Regions from separate parts of the Pseudomonas sp. Pso3 genome, predicted to be linked through region 2. Evidence: predicted binding sites of a transcription regulator. Region 2 holds the regulator's gene; the other holds the start of a gene.
The links. Region 2 encodes LexA, which represses DNA repair genes until DNA is damaged. Its sites were predicted from a motif close to CTGTNTNNNNANACAG; they were not measured.
Positions count from the first base shown of each region.

Region 1: recN (DNA repair protein RecN) is a predicted target of LexA. The motif match lies at 2,549-2,564, and genes of this name have one in related genera.

Region 1 covers NZ_AP043687.1:4,402,166-4,409,786, reverse strand. The annotation lists gene ACZ5R1_RS20705 (outer membrane protein assembly factor BamE) at 1-294, opposite strand, end outside; gene fur (ferric iron uptake transcriptional regulator) at 389-793, shown strand; gene recN (DNA repair protein RecN) at 857-2,524, opposite strand; gene grpE (nucleotide exchange factor GrpE) at 2,691-3,254, shown strand; gene dnaK (molecular chaperone DnaK) at 3,348-5,276, shown strand; gene dnaJ (molecular chaperone DnaJ) at 5,389-6,522, shown strand; gene dapB (4-hydroxy-tetrahydrodipicolinate reductase) at 6,577-7,383, shown strand; gene carA (glutamine-hydrolyzing carbamoyl-phosphate synthase small subunit) at 7,560-7,621, shown strand, end outside.
Region 2 covers NZ_AP043687.1:1,243,391-1,251,011, forward strand. The annotation lists gene topA (type I DNA topoisomerase) at 1-170, shown strand, start outside; gene ACZ5R1_RS05800 (DUF6586 family protein) at 229-747, shown strand; gene ACZ5R1_RS05805 (hypothetical protein) at 878-1,114, shown strand; gene sulA (SOS-induced cell division inhibitor SulA) at 1,181-1,681, opposite strand; gene lexA (transcriptional repressor LexA) at 1,864-2,475, opposite strand; gene ACZ5R1_RS05820 (TetR/AcrR family transcriptional regulator) at 2,711-3,421, shown strand; gene nagZ (beta-N-acetylhexosaminidase) at 3,502-4,494, shown strand; gene ACZ5R1_RS05830 (S-methyl-5'-thioinosine phosphorylase) at 4,506-5,246, shown strand; gene mfd (transcription-repair coupling factor) at 5,292-7,621, opposite strand, start outside.

The DNA of each region.
Region 1 (7,621 bases), 1.8 Mb from region 2:
GTCGCCGTTGAACACCAGGCTGACACGCTCCTGCTTCCGCTGACCGCCGGCGGCTTGCAGGCTGTACAGATAGTCCCAGCGATTGGGATGGAAGGTGTCTTGGATCAGCGGCGAACCCATGATAAACCGGACTTGTTGTCGGGTCATTCCGGGGCGCAACTGGTCTATCATGTCCTGGGTGACGACGTTGCCCTGTTGGATGTCGATCTTGTAAACCCCCGGCAGAGAGCAGCCGGCGAGCATGGCTAGGCCCATCAGAGAGAGCCCGGTCAGCGTTTGCTTGAGGTTTTGCATCGGTGGGAGACTTCCACTATCTTGCTGGGCAACGAAGCACCGATCATACCCGTATTCCCGAGGGCTGCGAAAGCACTCGGCACCGAGAAAGAGCATGGTAGAGAACAACGAACTCCGCAAAGCGGGTCTGAAAGTGACCCTGCCGCGCGTCAAGATATTGCAGATGCTGGACACCACCGAGCAGCGCCACATGAGCGCCGAAGACGTTTACAAGGCGCTCATGGAAGCGGGCGAGGACGTGGGGCTGGCAACGGTCTATCGGGTCCTCACCCAGTTCGAAGCGGCCGGTCTGGTGGTGCGCCACAATTTCGACGGCGGCCATGCCGTGTTCGAGTTGGCCGACACCGGCCACCATGATCACATGGTGGATGTGGATACCGGCGAAGTCATCGAGTTCACCGATGCCTCGATCGAAAAGCGTCAGCGCGAGATCGTCGAAGAGCATGGTTTCGAACTGGTCGATCACAACCTGGTGCTGTACATCCGCCAGCGCAAGTGAAGACCCGGACATGAAAAAGGCGACCTTCGAGTCGCCTTTTTCATGTCCGGTGGCTGCCTGCGTCTAGCGGCTCACCACCAGCTTGCGAGCGTGGGCCAGGGATTCACGGGTCAGGTCGACACCACCCAGCATGCGCGCCACCTCTTCCACGCGCCGTGCGCGGTCGAGCTTGGCCACCGCGGTACGCGTCTCGTCGGTGCCGCGCTCCTTGTGCACGAACAGGTGCTGATGACCCTGGGCCGCCACCTGGGGCAGGTGGGTCACCGTCAGCACCTGGCCCCGCTCGCCCAGTTGCCGCAGCAGCTGGCCGACCACCTCGGCGGTGGGGCCACCGATACCCACGTCCACCTCGTCGAACACCAGGGTGGGTGTGCGCGAGGTCTGGGCGGTGATGACCTGGATGGCCAGGCTGATACGCGACAGTTCACCACCGGAGGCGACCTTGGCCAGCGGGCGCAGGGGCTGGCCCGGGTTGGCGCTGACGCGGAATTCGACGCCCTCGTTGCCCAGCGGCTGGGGTTCGCCGGTACTGCCTGGCGTGAGGGTGATGCTGAAGCGGCCACCCGGCATACCCAAGCGCTGCATCTCGGTCTCGACCGCGGCCGCGAGCTCCGGCGCCCGTTGCTCGCGCAGACGACTCAGTTCGCCGGCCTTCTCCTGGTAGTGGCGCTCGAAGGCCGTCAGTTCTTCCTGCAGGCGCTCCAGGGCGACGTCGTCGGCGTCCAGGGATTGCAATTCGTTGCGCAGCTGTTCGTGCAGCTCCAGCAGGGCCTCGGGCTGGACCCGGTGCTTGCGGGCAAGGCTGTAGACACTGTCCAGGCGCTCCTGCACCGCCTGCTGGCGCTCCGGGTCGGCTTCGAAATGATCGACGAAGCGATTGAGTTCGTTCATCGCCTCCTCGATCTGGATCTGGGCGGAGGCGAGCAGGTTGCTGGCCTCCTGGATCTGCGCCGGCGGGCGGTCGAAGGCGGTCAGGCGCGCCACGCTGGCATTGAGCGCCGACAGGGCATTGCCCTGCTCGTTTTCGGTACAGAGGTCCAGGGCCTGGCGGCAGGCCAGCAGGATGTGCTCGGCACTCGCCAGATCGCTCTGCTCCTGTTCCAGGGCCTGCAACTCGCCCTCGGCCAGGGCGAGGTTGTCGAGTTCTTCGAGCTGGTAGCTGAGCAGCTGATGGCGGGCGCGTTGCTCGTCGCCGTTGCGGGTCAGGCGTTCCAGGGTCTGGCGCACCTGGCGCCAGCGCTGGGCCGCGAGCTGCACCTGGCGGACCAGCTCGCCCGCGCCGGCGTATTCGTCCAGCAGGCGGCGATGGGTGTCGAGGCCGAGCAGTGACTGGTGCTCGTGCTGGCTGTGGATATCGATCAGCAGTCCGCCGAGGGTCTTGAGATCGGCCAGCGGGCAGGGCGAGCCATTGATATAGCCGCGCGAGCGCCCTTCGCGGGTAATGACGCGGCGCAGCAGGCAGGGGCCGTCCTGCTCCAGGTCGCGCTCGGCGAGCCACTGGCGCGCTTCGGGGATATCGGTGGTGTCGAAGCTGGCCAGGACATCGGCCTTGTCGGCGCCGGGTCTGACCGCATCACTGTCGGCGCGATCGCCCAGGGTGAGGCCGAGGGCGTCCAGCATGATGGACTTGCCGGCGCCGGTTTCACCGGTGATCACGGTCATGCCGCGCTCGAGGTCGAGGTCGAGGTGTTCGACGATGGCGTAATTGCGGACGGACAGATGCACCAGCATGCGACGATCTCCGAAGGCGGTTTTCTGGTTGTTTATACAGTGCCTCTCGGGCACTGGCAATCCATACAGCTCTTGAAGCGCCGGCCGGCGGCCCCATATAGGCGCCATCGATCAAGGCGATGTCCATTAGAGGGCGCGCCCACCGGCAATATCACAGGAGGACTCCATGGCCGACGAACAGAACTCCCAGACCCCCGAGCACGAAGCCGCCCAGGGCGACGTCCAGCACGAGGATCTCGCCGCCCGCGTCGCCACGCTCGAAGAGCAGCTCGCCGCGGCCCAGGACCAGTCGCTGCGCAGCGTCGCCGAACTGCAGAACGTGCGTCGTCGCGCCGAGCAGGATGTGGAGAAGGCGCATAAGTTCGCCCTGGAAAAATTCGCTGGCGACCTGCTGCCGGTGCTCGACAGCCTGGAGCGTGGCCTGGAGCTGTCCAACGCCACCGACGAGACCCTCAAGCCCATGCGTGAAGGCATGGAGCTGACCCTGAAGATGCTGCAGGACACCCTCAAGCGCTATCAGGTCGAGGCCGTCGATCCCCACGGCGCGCCCTTCAATCCGGAACACCACCAGGCCATGGCCATGGAGGAGAGCGCCACCGCCGAGCCGGGCAGCGTCCTCAAGGTGTTTCAAAAGGGCTATCTGCTCAATGGTCGCCTGCTGCGGCCGGCGATGGTGGTCGTCAGCAAGGCACCTGCAGCGCAGCAGCCGAGCATCGACGAAAAGGCTTGAAATTCTTTCGCTCGGCCCCATCTGGTAGGCAAGCGAACATCAAAGGCCCCCTGAGCGGGCCGCGCGGAATCTGAGATTTCTGGAGAAGACTACATGGGCAAGATCATCGGTATCGACCTGGGGACCACCAACTCCTGCGTCGCGATCCTCGAAAACGGCAACGTCAAGGTACTGGAAAACGCCGAAGGCACCCGTACCACGCCGTCCATCATCGCCTACACCAACGACGGCGAGACCCTGGTTGGCCAGCCAGCCAAGCGCCAGGCGGTGACCAATCCGCAGAACACCCTGTACGCGGTCAAGCGTCTGATCGGCCGGCGTTATGAAGAAAACGTCGTGCAGAAAGACATCCAGATGGTCCCCTACAAGATCGTCAAGGCGGACAACGGTGACGCCTGGGTCGAGGCCAAGGGCCAGAAGATGGCGCCGCCGCAGGTGTCTGCCGAAGTCCTGAAGAAGATGAAGAAGACCGCCGAGGACTACCTGGGCGAAGCCGTGACCGAAGCGGTCATCACCGTCCCGGCCTACTTCAACGACAGCCAGCGCCAGGCCACCAAGGATGCCGGTCGCATCGCCGGTCTGGACGTCAAGCGCATCATCAACGAGCCCACCGCGGCTGCCCTGGCCTATGGCCTGGACAAGGCCAAGGGCGACCATACCGTGATCGTCTATGACCTGGGCGGCGGTACCTTCGACGTCTCGGTCATCGAGATCGCCGAGGTCGACGGTGAGCATCAGTTCGAGGTGCTGGCCACCAATGGCGACACCTTCCTGGGCGGCGAAGACTTCGACATCCGCCTGATCGACTACCTCGTCGAGGAATTCAAGAAAGAAAGCGGCATGAACCTCAAGGGTGACCCGCTGGCCATGCAGCGCCTGAAGGAAGCTGCGGAAAAAGCCAAGATCGAGCTGTCCTCGGCTACCCAGACCGACGTCAACCTGCCCTACATCACCGCCGATGCCAGCGGTCCCAAGCACCTGAACGTCAAGGTCTCCCGCGCCAAGCTGGAGTCCCTGGTGGAAGAGCTGGTCGAGCGCACCATCGAGCCCTGCCGCACGGCGTTGAAGGACTCCGGTCTGGACGTCTCCGACATCCACGAGGTCATCCTGGTGGGCGGTCAGACCCGCATGCCGCTGGTGCAGAAGCGCGTGGCCGACTTCTTCGGCAAGGAAGCGCGCAAGGACGTCAACCCGGACGAAGCCGTCGCCATCGGTGCCGCCATCCAGGGCGCCGTGCTGGCAGGTGACGTCAAGGACGTGCTGCTGCTGGACGTCACCCCGCTGACCCTGGGCATCGAGACCATGGGTGGCGTGATGACCGCGCTGATCGAGAAGAACACCACCATCCCGACCAAGAAGTCGCAGGTGTTCTCCACCGCCGACGACAACCAGGGCGCCGTGACCATCCACGTGCTGCAGGGCGAGCGCAAGCAGGCCGCGCAGAACAAGTCGCTGGGCAAGTTCGACCTGGCCGAGATCCCGCCGGCGCCGCGTGGCGTACCGCAGATCGAGGTGACCTTCGACATCGACGCCAACGGTATCCTCAACGTGTCCGCCAAGGACAAGGCTACCGGCAAGCAGCAGTCCATCGTTATCAAGGCGTCCTCCGGTCTGTCCGAGGAAGAGATTCAGCAGATGGTGCGTGACGCCGAGGCCAATGCCGACGAGGATCGCAAGTTCGAAGAGCTGGCCGCGGCCCGCAACCAGGGTGATGCCCTGGTGCACGGTACCCGCAAGATGCTGACCGAGGCGGGCGACAAGGCTACCGCGGAAGAGAAGAGCACCATCGAGAAGGCCATTGGCGAACTGGAAACCGCCGTACGCGGTGACGACAAGGACGCCATCGAAGCCAAGATGAATGCCCTGTCCCAGGCCTCCGCGCCGCTGGCCCAGAAGCTCTATTCCGAGCAGGGCGCTGGCGCCGGTGCCGAAGGCGCATCGGCCAAGGCGGACGGTGATGCCAAGAAGCCCGGCGACGACGTGGTCGATGCCGAGTTCGAGGAAGTGAAGGACAACAAGTAAGCCCCGTGCTTACCGCACCTGGCGGGCTTCGGCCCGTCGGATCCGCCACGCGGGAGCCTGCTCCCGCGTTGGCGTGTCTGGAGGGTGAGAAAATTTAAGGTGCAGAAAGTCTATGGCCAAACGTGATTACTATGAGGTGCTCGGGGTCGAGCGCGGCGCCAGCGAAGCCGAGCTCAAGAAGGCCTACCGACGCCTGGCGATGAAATACCACCCGGATCGCAATCCGGGGGACGCGGCTGCCGAAGAGCAGTTCAAGGAGGCCGCCGAGGCCTACGAAGTGCTGTCCGATGCGGGCAAGCGCTCGGCCTACGACCAGTACGGCCATGCTGGCGTCGATCCGAGCATGGGCGGCGGCGGTTTCGGTGGCGCGGCGGGTGGCGCGAGCTTCTCCGACATCTTCGGCGACGTCTTCAGCGACTTCTTCGGTGGGCGCGGTGGCGCCGGTGGACGCGGCGGCCCGCAGCGCGGTGCCGACCTGCGCTACACCCTGGACCTGGATCTGGAAGAGGCGGTGCGTGGGACCACGGTCACCATTCGCGTGCCCACCCTGGTCGAGTGCAAGGTCTGCGATGGCAATGGCGCCAAGCCGGGTACCTCGGCGTCCACCTGCCCCACCTGCGGTGGCATCGGCCAAGTGCGCATGCAGCAGGGCTTCTTCTCGGTCCAGCAGACCTGCCCGCGCTGCCACGGCAGCGGCAAGATCATTCCCGAGCCCTGCAACGCCTGTCATGGTCAGGGGCGCGTGGAAGAGCAGAAGACCCTGTCGGTCAAGGTGCCCGCGGGCGTCGACACCGGCGACCGCATCCGCCTGACCGGCGAAGGCGAGGCTGGAACCTTGGGTGGCCCCAGCGGCGACCTCTATGTCGTGGTCAATGTGCGCGAGCACTCGATCTTCCAGCGCGACGGCAAGCACCTCTATTGCGAGGTGCCGATCAACTTCACCGACGCCGCCCTGGGTGGCGAACTGGAAGTGCCGACCCTGGATGGCCGCGTCAAGCTGAAGATTCCCGAGGGCACCCAGACCGGCAAGATGTTCCGCCTGCGCGGCAAGGGCGTGACGCCTGTGCGCGGTGGCGGCGCCGGCGACCTGATGTGCAAGGTGGTGGTGGAGACTCCGGTCAACCTGAGCCGGCGCCAGCGCGAGCTGCTCGAGGAGTTCCGTAACACCCTGCAGAGCGACAGCTCCCATTCGCCCCGGGCCAGTGGCTGGTTCGACGGCATGAAGCGCTTCTTCGACGACCTCTAAACCGGCAGGGGCGCCGTCGCGAGGCGGCGCCCGGCCAGCAGCCTGGAGCTGATGATGCGACGTATAGCTGTAATGGGCGCCGCGGGGCGCATGGGCAAGACCCTGATCGAAGCGGTCCAGCAGACCCAGGGCGCTGCCGGTCTCACCGCCGCGGTGGATCGCCCGGAAAGCAGTCTGGTAGGTGCCGACGCCGGCGAACTCGCCGGTATCGGCCGTAACGGAGTGATGCTGTCGGGCGATCTGGCGCGGGTGCTGGATGATTTCGATGTGCTCATCGACTTCACCCATCCCAACGTGACCCTGCAGAATCTGGCGCTCTGCCGCAAGGCCAGGAAGGCCATGGTGATCGGCACCACCGGCTTCACCGCCGAGCAGAAGCTGACCCTGCTGGAAGCGAGCAAGGAAATTCCCATCGTCTTCGCCGCCAACTTCAGCGTCGGCGTCAATCTCTGCCTCAAGCTGCTCGACACCGCCGCCCGCGTGCTGGGTGACGAGGTCGACATCGAGATCATCGAGGCGCACCACAGGCACAAGGTCGATGCGCCTTCGGGGACCGCCCTGCGCATGGGCGAGGTCGTTGCCCAGGCGCTGGGTCGTGACCTTGAAGAAGTGGCCGTCTATGGCCGCGAGGGCCAGACCGGTGCCCGCGACCGCCAGACCATCGGCTTCGCCACCGTACGCGCTGGCGACGTGGTGGGCGATCACACGGTGCTGTTCGCCAGCGAAGGCGAGCGGGTCGAGATCACCCACAAGGCCTCCAGCCGCATGACCTTCGCCAAGGGCGCGGTGCGCGCGGCCCTCTGGCTCAAGGACAAACAGCCGGCGCTATATGACATGCAGGACGTGCTGGAGTTGCGCTGATCCCCTTGCGGGGGTGCCAGCCGTGATCAATTCGTGTACAATGCAGCTTTAGTGTATCCACTAAAAGCTAGCGCAGAATGAAATCACAACATTAAAACGGGATGACTCTTCGAGATGTCATCCCGTTTTTTTGCACCCTGCGTTTGCCCGCCAAGGCTTGATTTTCGGAGGTCTTCTTGACTAAGCCAGCCATACTCGCACTTGCCGATGGCAGCATCTTTCGCGGTGAATCCATCGG
Region 2 (7,621 bases):
ACCATTATCTGCTCAGTGCCCCGGTGAAGGACTCTGAAGGCCGTCCGGCGGTGATCCGCTTCAGCCGCAAGACCAAGGAGCAGTACGTGCAGACCGAGGTCGAGGGCAAGCCCACCGGCTGGAAGGCCTTCTACGACGGCAAGAAGTGGCAGGTGGAAGAAAAGCGCTAGGAGTCCTGGCGCCAATGGCAGACAGGAGGCCGGCGTGAGCCGGCTCCAGGAGAAGGGCATGGCCAACGAGCGTTATACCCGCACCAACCAGAAGCTGTACTTTGCCGGTCTGGCCCTGGAAAGCTGGCGCCTGGCCCAGGCTGCGCCCGCCGCGCAAAGCCAGGGGCGCATCATGGCCGAGCGCGAAGCCTGCCTGTTCCACCTGCACGGCGCGCTGCTCGGTCTCTGCCAGGAGGTGGCGGGTTTTTACCGGCACCCCACCATGGAGGCCACTTCGCTGGCGGTGCTGCTCGCGCCCGCCGCCCTGGATGAGGCACCCAGCCCGGAGATGGGCGAGCTCGTCGAACTGGCCGGCAATCCGGAGACCTGGCTGGCGCGACTGATCGCCGAGTACCAGCGGCTGCTGCAGCCGCCCCAGGCACCCCGGCGACCCAAGCAGGATCCGACGCTGCCGTTGATCGAGGCGGTCAGCCTGGAGCCGGCCGAGCCGGAGCTGGGTCTCGAAGAGGTGGAAGCCTGGCGTGAAAGCCTCAAGCAGACGGCGCTCAGATTCCGCGGCGCCATGACCGAGTGGTAGGGTAGTTCTCGCTACAATGCCGTAGAGGCCGTCAGGACGATGGCCTTGCAGACCGTCGAAAAAGGCTCAGGCAAGTCAGCCTCTCAGACCCCACGCTGTTACACTGTCCGCTTAGCTGTGGAGATACTGAATGACTACTGCCTACCTGGAAATCGTTGAACTCTCCGATGGTCGCATCGTGTTGCGCCGTGCGGACGACGAGGAAGCCCTCGTCACTCTGGAGTTTTCCAGCGATGCCAAGGATTTCCTGCATGGACAGCAGATAGAGGTGGCCAAGGCCATGTTCAACCTGGGTGTGCAGATGGCCGGGCGCCTGGCCGAAGGCGATAGCCTCCAGCGCGACGATCAACCGCGCGTCCTGCACTGATTCTTTTCCAGATCCGGCATTCCGTCCTGGAATGCCGCCGCTACACCCCGTCCCGCCGCCTGCTTCCTACGCGAATCTGACGTTCAGACTCTGGCTGTTGCCCTGGGCCGCGGCACGTGCCAGCTGCTGCTTGCCCGCATCGCTCAGGTCGTGCAACCAGCTGATCACCGTATGGCTCTGCCCCTTGCGCAGCACCTCGCAGGCCAGTTGCAGCGTCTTGGCAGCGCTCGGCGTCTGCAGTAGCAGTACGCGCTCCGGATTCAGATGGGTACTGCGCAACCAGGCGTTGCTGAGCAGCGACGGCGGGGTGACCAGGGTCAGCCAGCGGGCATCGTCCTTGTCGCTCAGCTGGCGCAGGATGGGCGCCAGCAACTGCAGGCACTGTTCCTGGCTGCCGTGCAGGGACATCTCGCTGAAGGTGTCCGGCAGTGGAGCGGCGGGCAGTTCCCGGGCCGGCTTGCCAGGCTTGGGCAGAAAGGCGGTCAGCTCCTGCAGCAGGAACTCCGGTGCCAGATCCAGCTCTTGAACCGACGAGCGCGGCGCATCGAACATCAGGGGAAATTGCATGGCGACCTCCTGGAGGCGACTCGATCAAATCCACACGAGATCATGTACCACGGATACATGACGTCACCGTGCTCAGCCTGGTCTTGAGCGCTTTCCGGAGCGCGAACAGATACCCCCGATCAAGACTTCGGCGTAAGGCATAAAGGCGTGATAACGGCTGGCCCGAGGGCCAGCCTTAGACGTTAGCGGCGGATGACGCCAACGCTTAACCCTTCGATGGCGAATTCCTGGGTGGAAAGATCGACTTCGATAGGGGAGAACTCGGGATTTTCCGCCAGCAGAGTGACCTGGTTGCCCGAGCGCTTGAATCTCTTCACGGTGACTTCGTCGCCCACCCGGGCCACGACGATCTGGCCGTTGTGCACTTCGCGGGTCACATGGACGGCCAGCAGGTCGCCATCGAGGATGCCGACGTCTCTCATGCTCATGCCCTTGACCTTGAGCAGGTAGTCGGCACGCGGCTGAAAGAAGGCCGGGTTGATGGCGCAATTTTCCTCGACGTTCTGCTCGGCCAGGATGGGGGCGCCCGCAGCGACCCGACCGATGACCGGCAGGCTCTCGTCGGCCTTGCGCGAGGTGTCCAGACCCGGGATGCGGATGCCCCGGGAGGCGCCCGGCGTCATCTCGATGGCACCCTTGCGGGCCAGCGCCTTGAGGTGCTCCTCGGCCGCATTCGGCGATTTGAAACCAAGCTCCTGCGCGATCTCCGCGCGGGTAGGCGGAAAGCCATTGGCTTCGAGGCAACGCTTGATGAAGGCCAGGATCTCGGCTTGTCGCGGTGTCAGTTTCAGCATGATGCACGTCGCGTCGTCTAATGATGCTGTGATTATATACAGTAACTCCGGGTGGTAGGCAAGGCCGCCGACCTCGACTTGGGACGATAGGCCGCGATCGTGACCAAAAGCCCGCAGAGGGTGGAAAGCCACGGCTTCCAGGCCTTCAGCTGGCCGCTCGCCGGCCGAACCGCGATTGACTTCGATAGCGTTTGAAACATATGTTTCAAACGGAATTCATCTATCGGGGAAGGTCATGGCGCAGTCGGATACCGTGGAGCGCATTTTGGATGCGGCCGAGCAACTGTTCGCCGAGCGCGGCTTTGCCGAGACCTCGCTGCGACTCATCACCACCAGAGCCGGGGTCAACCTGGCGGCGGTCAACTATCACTTCGGTTCCAAGAAGGCCCTGATCCAGGCGGTGTTCTCGCGCTTTCTCGATCCCTTCTGCTTCAACCTGGAGCGGGATCTGGATCAGTGGCAGCCCAGGAATGGCGAGGAGGTGAGCCTGGAGGCGCTGCTGAATCTGCTGGTGGATCACTCCCTGGCCATCAAGCCGCGGCATGGCAATGACCTCTCGGTGTTCATGCGGCTGCTGGGCCTGGCGTTCAGCCAGAGCCAAGGGCACCTGCGCAAATACCTGGAGCAGACCTATGGCCGCGCCTTCCGCCGCTTCCTGCTGCTGGTGAATCGGGCCGTTCCCGAGATTCCGCCCCTGGAGCTGTTCTGGCGCGCCCACTTCATGCTGGGGGCGGCGGTGTTCAGCATGTCCGGCATCAAGGCGCTGCGGGCGATTGGCGAGAACGACTTCGGCGTCGATACCCACACCGACCAGGTGCTGCGGCTGATGGTGCCCTTCCTCGCCACCGGCATGCGGGCGCCCACGGCGATGCACGCACCGGAACTGGCCCAGGCCCAGTATCGGCCGCGGCGGCCGGTCGCCGTGGAGACGGCCGAGACCTACTAGGCTGCGGCATCAAGGGTGGCTGGGGTAAGCTTGCGTCCCTTTCACGGCGCCGTGCGCCGGAGCATTCGGACGAGGTACCCATGCAAGGCTCCCTGATGGTCGATATCGCTGGCACCTGGCTCACCGCCGAGGATCGCCAGCTGCTGCGTCAGCCGGAGGTGGGCGGACTGATCCTGTTCGCCCGCAACATCGAAACCCCGGGCCAGGTTCGCGAGCTATGCCGTGCCATCCGCGCCCTGCGGCCGGAACTGCTGCTGGCCGTGGACCAGGAAGGCGGTCGCGTGCAGCGCCTGCGCCGCGATGTGGTGCGGCTGCCGGCCATGGGGCAACTGGGCGGTCGCGCGGACAGCACGGAACTGGCCCGCCTCTGCGGCTGGCTGATGGCGACCGAGATCCTGGCGGTGGGGCTGGACTTCAGCTTCGCCCCGGTGCTGGACGTCGACCATGGACGCAGTCAGGTCATAGGCGCACGCTCCTTCGGCAAGGCCGAGCAGGTGATCGAACTGGGTGGTGCCTTCATCGCCGGCATGGGCGACGCCGGTATGGCCGCGACCGGGAAGCATTTCCCCGGCCACGGCTGGGCCGAAGCCGATTCCCACTATGCCATTCCCACCGACGAGCGCGATCTGGACACCCTGCTGCGCACCGACCTGCGCCCCTTCCAGGCCCTGTTGCCGACCCTGGGTGCGGTGATGCCCGCTCATGTCATCTATCCCGCGGTGGATCCCCAGCCGGCCGGCTTTTCCCGGCGCTGGCTGCAGGACATCCTGCGCGGCGAACTGGATTACCAGGGCGTGATCTTCAGTGACGACCTGTCGATGGCGGGCGCCCACGTGGCGGGCGATGCCGGCCAGCGCGTCGAGGCCGCGCTCAGCGCCGGCTGCGACATGGGGCTGGTGTGCAATGACCGCGCAGCGGCCGAGCTGGCCCTGACGCGGGTGCAGCAACTGGGCGTCTCGCCCGCGCCGCGGCTGGCCAGCATGAGGGCCCGCCGTCACGTCGATCTCGATTACCGGCAGCAACCGCAGTGGAGTCTTGCCCTGCGGCGGTTGCGCCAGGCTGACCTCATCTAAAGGACATTCCCATGACTACCTACGCCATCATCGGCGGTACCGGCCTCACCGCGCTCGCGGGTCTGGAGCTGGACCAGGCTCAGACCTTCGAGACGCCCTGGGGCGCGCCCTCGGCGCCCGTGCAGCGCGGCCACTATGCCGGGCGCCCGGTGCTGTTCCTGGCGCGCCATGGCCATCCCCATCGCATTCCGCCGCATCAGGTCAACTACCGCGCCAATCTCTGGGCGCTCAAGGAGGCCGGTGCCGAGGCCATCGTCGCGGTGAACGCCGTGGGCGGTATCCATGCCGCCATGGGCAGCGGCCATCTGTGCGTGCCCCATCAACTGGTGGACTACACCTGGGGGCGCGGCCATACCTTCTTCGAAGGGACAGACCTCGAGCACGTCACCCACATCGACTTCAGCTTTCCCTACGATGAGCCCCTGCGGCAGCGTCTGCTCGGCGCACTGCGCAGGCTGCAACTGCCGCACAGCGACCATGGCGTCTATGCCGCGACTCAGGGGCCGCGCCTGGAGACGGCGGGGGAGATCGTCCGGCTGGAGCGCGACGGCTGCGACATCGTCGGTATGACCGGGATGCCGGAGGCGGCCCTGGCCCGCGAATTGGGCCTGCCCTACGCCTGCCTGGCGCTGGTGGTGAATCCGGCGGCCGGCAAGGTGCAGCGGGAAATCACCATGGCCGAGATCGAAGCCGTCCTGGCCAGCGGCATCGACGAGGTGCGGCAGGTGCTGGCCGAGGTGCTGGCGGACTGATAGCGCTCAAGCCGCTCCCGGGATTGACCGGGAGCGGCTCTTCGATCAGCTGGCGGCGGGCGTCAGGCGGTCGAACAGGGCTTCCAGGACGTTGAAGCGCTCTTCCGCCCGCTCCATGGGTACCTGGAACTTGAACAGGGTCGCGCCTTCCAGCCGGTACTTCTTCGGCTGCGCCTGGATCATCTTCACCAGCACCAGCGGATCCACCTGGGTGTCGGCGGCGAATTCCAGCCGTCCGCCCTGAGGCCCGGCATCCACCTTGACGATGCCCAGGCCTTCCGCACGCAGCTTGAGCAGCGTCAGGCGCACCAGGTTCTTGGTCGGTTCCGGCAGGAGCCCGAAGCGGTCGATCATCTCCACCTGCAATTCCTTGAGGGCGTCTTCGTCCGCCGCCGAGGCGATGCGCTTGTAGAGGATCAGCCGCGCATGGACGTCGGGCAGGTAGTCTTCCGGGATCAGCGCGGGCACGCGCATGTTGATGTCCGGACCGCCGCCCAAGGGTTGCTCCAGGTTGGGCTGCTCGCCCTTGCGGATGGCCTTGACCGCGCGCTCCAGCATTTCCATGTAGAGGGTGAAGCCGACCGCCTGGATCTGGCCGCTCTGGCCTTCGCCGAGCAGTTCGCCGGCGCCGCGGATCTCCAGGTCGTGGGTCGCCAGGATGAAGCCTGCCCCCAGGTCCTGGGCACCGGCGATGGCTTCCAGGCGCTTCTCGGCGTCCGGCGTCATGCCCTTGCGCGGCGGGGTGAGCAGATAGGCATAGGCCTGGTGGTGACTACGGCCGACGCGGCCGCGCAGCTGGTGCAGCTGGGCCAGACCGAACTTGTCGGCGCGCTCGATGATGATGGTGTTGGCATTGGGCACGTCGATGCCGGTCTCGATGATGGTCGAGGCTACCAGCACGTTGAATCTCTTGTGGTAGAAATCGCTCATCACCTGTTCGAGATCGCGTTCGCGCATCTGTCCGTGGCCGATGCCGACGCGGGCCTCCGGCACCAGCTCGGCCAGTTCGCGGGCCCGCTTCTCGATGGTCTTGACCTCGTTGTGCAGGAAGTACACCTGGCCGCCGCGCAGCAGTTCGCGCAGCAGGGCTTCCTTGATCACCGCGTTCTGCTCCTCCATGACGAAGGTGCGCACCGAGAGACGCCGAGCCGGCGGGGTGGCGATGATGGACAGGTCGCGCATGCCGGCCACGGCCATGTTCAGGGTGCGCGGGATCGGCGTGGCGGTGAGGGTGAGGATGTCCACCTCGCTGCGCAGCGACTTGAGCTGTTCCTTCTGGCGCACCCCGAAGCGGTGCTCTTCGTCGATGATGGCCAGGCCCAGGTCCTTGAACTTCACGTCGCCCTGCAACAGCTTGTGGGTGCCGATGATGATGTCGATCTTGCCTTCGGCCAGCTCGCGTGCGGCAGCGGCGACTTCCTGGGCCGACTTGAAGCGGCTCATCACCTCGACACGTACCGGCCAGTCGGCGAAGCGATCGCGGAAGCTGTTGTAGTGCTGCTGGGCGAGGAGGGTGGTGGGTACCAGCACCGCCACCTGGCGGCCACCGTGCACGGCGATGAAAGCCGCGCGCATGGCCACCTCGGTCTTGCCGAAGCCCACGTCGCCGCAGACCAGGCGATCCATGGGCGTGCCCGCCAGCATGTCCTTGTGCACCGCCTCGATGGCGGCCTGCTGGTCCGGTGTCTCCTCGAAGGGGAAGCCGGCGGAGAAGGTGGCGTAGTCCGCCGCCGGGTCCTTGAAGGCATAGCCCTTGCGCGCGGCGCGCCGGGCATAGATGTCGAGCAGTTCGGCAGCCACGTCGCGCACCTGTTCGGCGGCCTTGCGCTTGGCCTTCTGCCAGGTCTCGGACCCCAGCTTGTGCAGCGGCGCCAGGGCGTCGTCGGTGCCCGAGTAGCGGGCGATCAGGTGCAGGTTGGCCACCGGCACATAGAGCTTGGCGTCGTCGGCGTATTCGAGCAGCAGGAATTCCTGGGGCTGGTCGTCCAGCTCCAGGGTGATCAGGCCCATGTAGCGGCCGACGCCATGGTCGATGTGCACCACCGGCGCGCCTTCGCGCAGCTCGGTGAGGTTCTTGATGACATTCTCGCCGGCGTCACGGCCCTTCTCGCGCCGGCGGCGCTGCATGATGCGCTGGCCGAACAGCGGATTCTCCGGAATCAGGGCGACGCCGGCGTTATCCAGCACCAGGCCTTCGTCCAGCGGCGCCAGGGCGATGGCGATGCGCTCGGCGCTGGCCTGGAAGGCTGCCCAGCCGTCGACCTGGCCAGGGCGCAGGTTCAGTCGGGCGAGCAGCTCCAGCAGCACCTCGCGGCGACCGGCGCTTTCCGCGGTGAACAGCACGCGACCGGGGAAATCGGTGATGAAGTGCTCCA